Regions from separate parts of the Paenibacillus sp. MAHUQ-45 genome, predicted to be linked through region 2. Evidence: riboswitches for the same ligand, from Rfam matches in the RefSeq annotation. Region 2 holds a riboswitch; the other holds the start of a gene.
What was found. A riboswitch is a leader RNA that binds a small molecule or an ion and turns the genes downstream of it on or off. The one in region 2 is predicted to bind cyclic di-GMP.

Region 1 (3,162 bases), on a different contig from region 2:
ACGCTCGCGGTATCACCATGATTACCAAGACAATTACCGAAATTGCGGAACAGACCAACCTGTTATCCTTGAATGCTTCCATCGAAGCTGCCCGTGCCGGAGAGCATGGCCGCGGGTTCGCCGTGGTCGCCCACGAAGTTCGCAAACTGGCTGAGGAATCAACGGCCTCGACCAAAGAGGTCTTCAGCTTGGTGCGAAGCATTGAAGCCGATATCAAGGAAGCCATTGCGAATATTACCATCAATGAGGAAGTCGTTCAGGTACAGAATGAAATGATCATTCAGACTGCACAAATTTTCGGGCAAATTGTCCAAAGCGTACAGTACATTACCGAGCAGATCGCCGCCTTCTCTTCGGAAAGCGATCTGATGCTGGACAGTGCCCTGAAAATCTCCTCTGCGATCGAGAACATCTCCGCCATTACCCAGCAAACAGCGGCCAGCACTGAAGAGGTCTCTGCATCGATGAGTGAGCAGATCAATGCTCTGGAATCTGTTGCAGAAGAGAGTGAAAAAATGACGTCAGCCGTCTTCCAGCTACAAAAAACGATTCATATTTTTAAATTTTAGAATTTGTCATCAAAATTTAATTTTTGTTCCTTTCAGCACAAAACTGCCGTATAAGCTCTATTTTATACGGCAGTTTTTCAAACTTATGAAACGTTTGCATTATATCGCTTTCAGACCTTTCCGTAAAATTCATACTCACAAATAACGATTCGCCTTCTCCCCTCTCAAGCATCCTACTTTTAACCCACTCACTTCCATTATAGTTTAGAAAAAAATAAGTATTTGGATTCAATTCTTTCATTAAAAATATCACGGCAAATGATGAGTCAACTAATTTCTTCAATTATTATCTAATCTTCTCCATCCAATTGTTTTGATCCAATTTGCATTTTTGCACCAACCCCTCTAGTCAAATATTCCATACTGACCCAATTAATAGTTTATTTTCGCTCTATTTTGTAACCGCATTCTAATTTACAATACCCCCTTGGATACATTTTAAATTAAAACTATATCCCTATTCTCTTTCATTTTTTTCGTCAAATTCCGAGTTCATTTGTGTAAAATATATTGACAAAGACGAGCTAGGAATATAATGTAAAGGAAAATTATTCTTATAATTAGTTATATAATTTATATGGGCAAAATTCCTGAAAAGGAATGACGCAAAGCCATGGATCTACAGCCTCATTTTTCTGAGGCCATGACTGCCAGGTTGCAGAGAAAACCAGGAGGATCGACTTAATCTTGCGGTCTGAGTGGCGGTTTTTTGCTTCCAACCTGTGCTCCATTATTCGAGCACAGGTTTTGTTGTTTCTTTATACCCGTTTGTATCGTTCTAATCATTTCGCATCACCAGAACGATAATATATTTATCTTTTTACTTATCCCAATTCATACACTTGAGAGGTGTTTTTTTTGAAGACAGTCGCAGATTTTATGGCGGAGGCACTACGTAATCTCGGAGTAACCCATTCATTTGGTATTATTGGTAAATCCATTTGTCCTTTAGTTCTAAAGATGGTGGATTACGGTATTGAGTTTATTCCTGGAAGACATGAATCCAGTTCCGGGTTTGAAGCCGCAGGCTATGCCCTTAAGACTGGCGGACTAGGTGTTGCTTTCGGAACATCCGGTCCCGGAGGAACGAACCTACTGACTGCAGCGGCCCATGCCAAAGCGAATAACCTTCCGGTACTATTTATTACAGGTCATCAATCCATAAAAGAATTAGGTATTCCGCAATGTCAGGATTCTTCCTCATATCTGGCTGATCTTGCTGATATGTTCAAACCGGCTACTCTATTCAGCAAGCTTGTAGAACGTGGCGATAACTTCAGTACCATTTTCAATCATGCTATCTCGATTGCTCTGAGCGGTAACCGTGGTCCCGTTCATCTTTGCTTGCCTTTCGACGTTCAGACAGAACTGCTGGAAGAATTCCCGGTAGTCTATCCAGAGCGCGAATCGTTCGTAAGCATCTCCAATTTTGACCGTGTAATCAACGCTATCAACAATGCTGAGAACCCACTGATTATTGCGGGTAAAGGTGTTAACCGTTCCGGAGCTCATAAAGAGCTGATCGAATTGGCTGAAACCTTCAACATCCCTGTCGTGACTTCTCCTGGCGGCAAAGGTGCTATTCCTTGGGATCACCCGCTGTATCACGGTCCTGTCGGTGTCGGCGGATGCACTCATGGTGATGATCTGCTAAATCGCAGCGATTTGTATATTGTACTGGGCTCCCGCCTGAGCGATATGACCATCTGTAATCTCAAACGTGAGAACCATCCAGAGACTTTAATTCAGTTCGATAGTGATCCTACGTTTGTGGGCAAAATTCTGACCTCCCAAACAATACCGGTCACCGGGGATCTGCGTGATAATCTTGTGTATTATCTTGAACACCTGGATAGAGATTCTGTGACCAAACGTACTACCGAAAGCTTTAACTATCGGGATGAACTGCCTGAGCTCCCTGGTCTCTCTCTGGCTTCAGTCATGAATGTGATGAGTGATCTGATTCCATACAACAACACTATGTTCGTGGATGACGGAAGCCATGGCTTTAATGCCGTTAAATGGTATAACGTTAAAAAACCGGGCAGTTTTGTGTTTGATGCCTATTTTGCCTGCATGGGCAACGCCATTGGCATGGCTATCGGCGCCAAGGTTGCATCACCGGATGAAACGATCTTCTGTGTGACTGGCGATGGATGCTTTATGATGCTCGGTGCAGAGATTAATACAGCAGTATGTAAGGATATCCCGGTTATTTTTATCGTTGTGAACAACATGCAACTGGATATGGCGCTTAAGGGAATGCAGAAGACTACGGGCCGAATTGACGGAACCCTATTCGAAGTCCCAATGGACGCCGTGAAGTTTGGTGAATCCCTTGGAGCAAGCGGATATCGCTGTGAGACGTTGGAACAATTCTCCGCTGCGATCGAAGATGCGGTAGCCTTGAACAAGGTTGCAGTAATCGAACTGTTGACAGACCGTGACGAAGTACCACCTACTGCACACCGTGTAGTGAATCTTTAATTAGGGGGCCAATTTATGAGCGACAATTTGAACAACAACATCAAAAGTGGTCTGAACCACTTTGCTAACTTATCAGGGGACTATGGTGCCAAAGCCTTGGCCCCTA
Region 2 (3,162 bases):
TTTCTAACTTTTTGGCCAACACCTTGGCTGCCTTCCGTAGCAGATTGCCTTCCTCTAGGATCTGTTTTGACAGATGGTAGAGTCGGTTATTCAAAACTCCATGATATCCCGAATACAGTCTGCTCTCCACCACATCGCCATGTATCCAAATACTCCCGGTTGCAACGATGGTCGCATTCTTCACGTTTCCGTAAATATAGACATTTCCAATCGCTTCAATAATCATCTGCTCTTCCACATCGCCGTGAACAGCAACGTCCCCCGGGAATACGATGTGGCCGGTCTCAGGATTGACATTCCCCAGAACCCTGTGCGCTGCGGCAATGTCAAAGGTTCTGCCCTTCACTCCTGTCAGGCGGGGTCTGCCTGTACGAAGCGCCATGACCTTCAGACCGGATATAAGCTGTGTATGCTCCTTGGCTATAAGCTGGAAATCCTCAGGTGGGGCAGCAGGCAGCAGATGTCCATACACATCATATCCGGGAACCCCTTCGATGGGTGGATGCTTGATAGCTACGATGTCGCCCTCTTGGACTTCTGGGATGTCCGGGTAATTCTGCTCTTCCTGTCCACTCACGTTTCTATGGAAGATTTCTGCGGTCAGGGCTTCCTCGGAAAAAGGGATCTCGATTCTTGCATTGATCGCGGGTTTGGGCGCGGTACCTTCCGCTACACGGACAGGCCGTCCGGTAGGGTGGTTCAATGCCTCGTAAATCGCTGGAATATTGAGATTCTGGGAGATGGATTTTTTGTCAAAGTCGGCAAGGACCTGTTCGATGCGGACTGTAGACAGCAGGGCTTTCTTGTCCTGCTCCGCACTAACCGCAATGTTATTCGTGGCTGCACAATCCTTCAGGCGCCAGGCGTACTGTTCCAACCGTCGCAGGGTAAGGAAAGCCGATAACTTGTCTTCGGAGACTGTAATCTCATACGGTGCGGGCTCTTCAATCTCCCACTCCAGGCGGTCGGATGACAATACTTCGGTAGGGGCAGTAATGATCTGCCGGTTCTTCCTAAGGACAACGGGAGGAACGGGAGAGATGACAGCAGGTTTGCCGCCAGATAAAGGTGAGGTGATGAAAAATTGATTATTTTGAATAATGATGATGCCGTCCTTATTGTTCGTGTCGTCCAGTGGTAGAGATTGTGGAGCACTATTCAAGATTTGTTCGGAGGGCTCTATCGGCAATGGCCGGGCAAATTCTTTTACGTCATTTCGATTAGGGTGTTGCGACATTCTGTTACCTCGCTTCTTTGTATAATCAAAGGCATCTGTACATAGAGAGCACCGGGTTAAGATGCGATATCCGCTAGGGATATCCGCCATGCAGGCGTCTAATTGGCAGCCTGGCAACCATAAATGCAGCTTGTGCATTCTTAGGCCCATTGCTTTGCGTCCTACCCTTTCGAATAGTTTGCCTTTAAAAATGGATCAATGATGTATACTCAGCATCAGGCACTTTAATCGACTAAAATCGACAAAAAAAGAAGGCGCCGGTACGTCGTATATATAAAATTGTCGGCATTAAATCCTTTTAATTTTAGTGCTAAAGTAACGAATTGACAATATAAAATAAATAAATTCACCCAGACCGTCCACATGTAAAAGAGAGGCGTCTAAGCCGGATGGCCCGGGACGTCTCTCATGGGATCAAATAGTCCACAGAAGTACCTATATATTCCACATTTCCTTAATTATAACGCGTAAGATGGTTTTAGTAAAATAAAAGGACGCTCCCGTTTATAGCTTTTGGGAGAGTCCTTTTTTCATGTAATGAATACCTTGTGCGATATTGGTCTTGGCCTCATGCGGTACAACTGAACAGGTGGCATATTCCGCCCGCTCCACCTCTTCCAGCACCCGGTTCAAGTGGGAGAACACTGCACCGAGATCGCGCATGGCTGTCAGAGGGCAATGTCTCTGAAGCTCTGAGAAGCAAGAGAGCTGTAATTCCCGTGCATGGCGCAGGGCGTCTGGGAGGGAACGGGTGCACTCGATATCGGACAGGGTCTTCGTTCCGTACAGTGCGATGCAATCCGCGGTGGCTTCCAGCGAACCAGCCAGCCCTTCTGCAGCTGCATAATGCGGTGGAAGCAGAGCAATCTCATCGGCAATTTCCTTCACATAGGCATGAACGGTTTTCAGATGAGTAGTAGCTGTGCTCAGCTTGTGCAATTCATTACGGCATTGGTAATGGGATAGTGTGTAGTGAATCTCTTTCTGTTGCTTGCGGCTTCGTGTCAGCAGCTCCCCGGCTTGTTTCGATACGGCTTTGCCCTTCTCCGTACTTTGTTCTCCGGCGGCAAGTCCTCTCAGTGCATCTGCGAGCAGCAGGCTTCCTTCAAGTGCCAAGGCTTTTACCTTGACGAACCCCTTCGGCGGAACGATAATCATATTGATGAGGACGGCAATCAGTACGCCGATGAAGGTTTCGAATATTCTAGAGACTACATAATCGTTTTGATAGAAGGAAAGGGCCATAACAGAGGTGACGCCTACTTGGGTCACGGCCTGAATATTCACGCGGCAGGCGGTGGCGATGCCAATGCCGATGAGCAGCATAAGCAGGATAGAGAGCCCGCTTATGTCAAAGAACTTACCGACGATCAGAGCGACGATCCCGCCAAGAATGATGCCGAGGAGCCGGTAGATTCCTTTTTCTACAGAGCCCTTAACAGTACCTTGGGTAATCAGAATGGCAGCTAGCGGAGCAAAGTACAGATAATGATTGCTATAAAGACTGTGCACCACCACCCAAGAGAGCGATGCAGCTAGCGTCACACGTATCATATATAGGGAAAAACCAAATTTCTCAAGGCGGTCCAGTAACCCCTCGTTCATGTTCTTCATCTTCTTTCGCAAAAATAGGAAAACATCAATTAACTTTCATCCGTTTTCATTATATCACCTCATTTTTGACGAAAATCCTGATAAGTTTTACGAAGTTGTTAAGTTTCTGGGGGATGTTAACAATCTAAGCTATCGCATAAGGGGAAGCTATCTATTATGCTATACCTATATGGAGTGTCGAACGAAAGGAGGAATTGTCGCTTATCCGCACTGGGCATGCCGATATCGATTGTTCCCCGCAGGAAGCGGGTAAAATAGGATTGTATTACTAAAGGCAGGGAGGTTGTTAGCTATAGCTACCCAGGAAGGCA

Region 1: linked by a shared signal. The riboswitch ahead of AC3Y23_RS03750 (thiamine pyrophosphate-binding protein) and the one ahead of AC3Y23_RS11805 (flagellar assembly protein A) in region 2 are both predicted to bind cyclic di-GMP.

What each region holds. Positions count from the first base shown of each region.
Region 1 covers NZ_JBYUPV010000002.1:9,715-12,876, reverse strand. The annotation lists gene AC3Y23_RS03760 (methyl-accepting chemotaxis protein) at 1-569, shown strand, start outside; gene AC3Y23_RS03755 (hypothetical protein) at 586-852, opposite strand; cyclic di-GMP riboswitch class I at 1,140-1,232, shown strand; gene AC3Y23_RS03750 (thiamine pyrophosphate-binding protein) at 1,419-3,056, shown strand; gene AC3Y23_RS03745 (carboxymuconolactone decarboxylase family protein) at 3,072-3,162, shown strand, end outside.
Region 2 covers NZ_JBYUPV010000004.1:223,984-227,145, forward strand. The annotation lists gene AC3Y23_RS11805 (flagellar assembly protein A) at 1-1,237, opposite strand, end outside; cyclic di-GMP riboswitch class I at 1,339-1,430, opposite strand; gene AC3Y23_RS11810 (FUSC family protein) at 1,742-2,842, opposite strand; gene AC3Y23_RS11815 (ABC transporter ATP-binding protein) at 3,135-3,162, shown strand, end outside.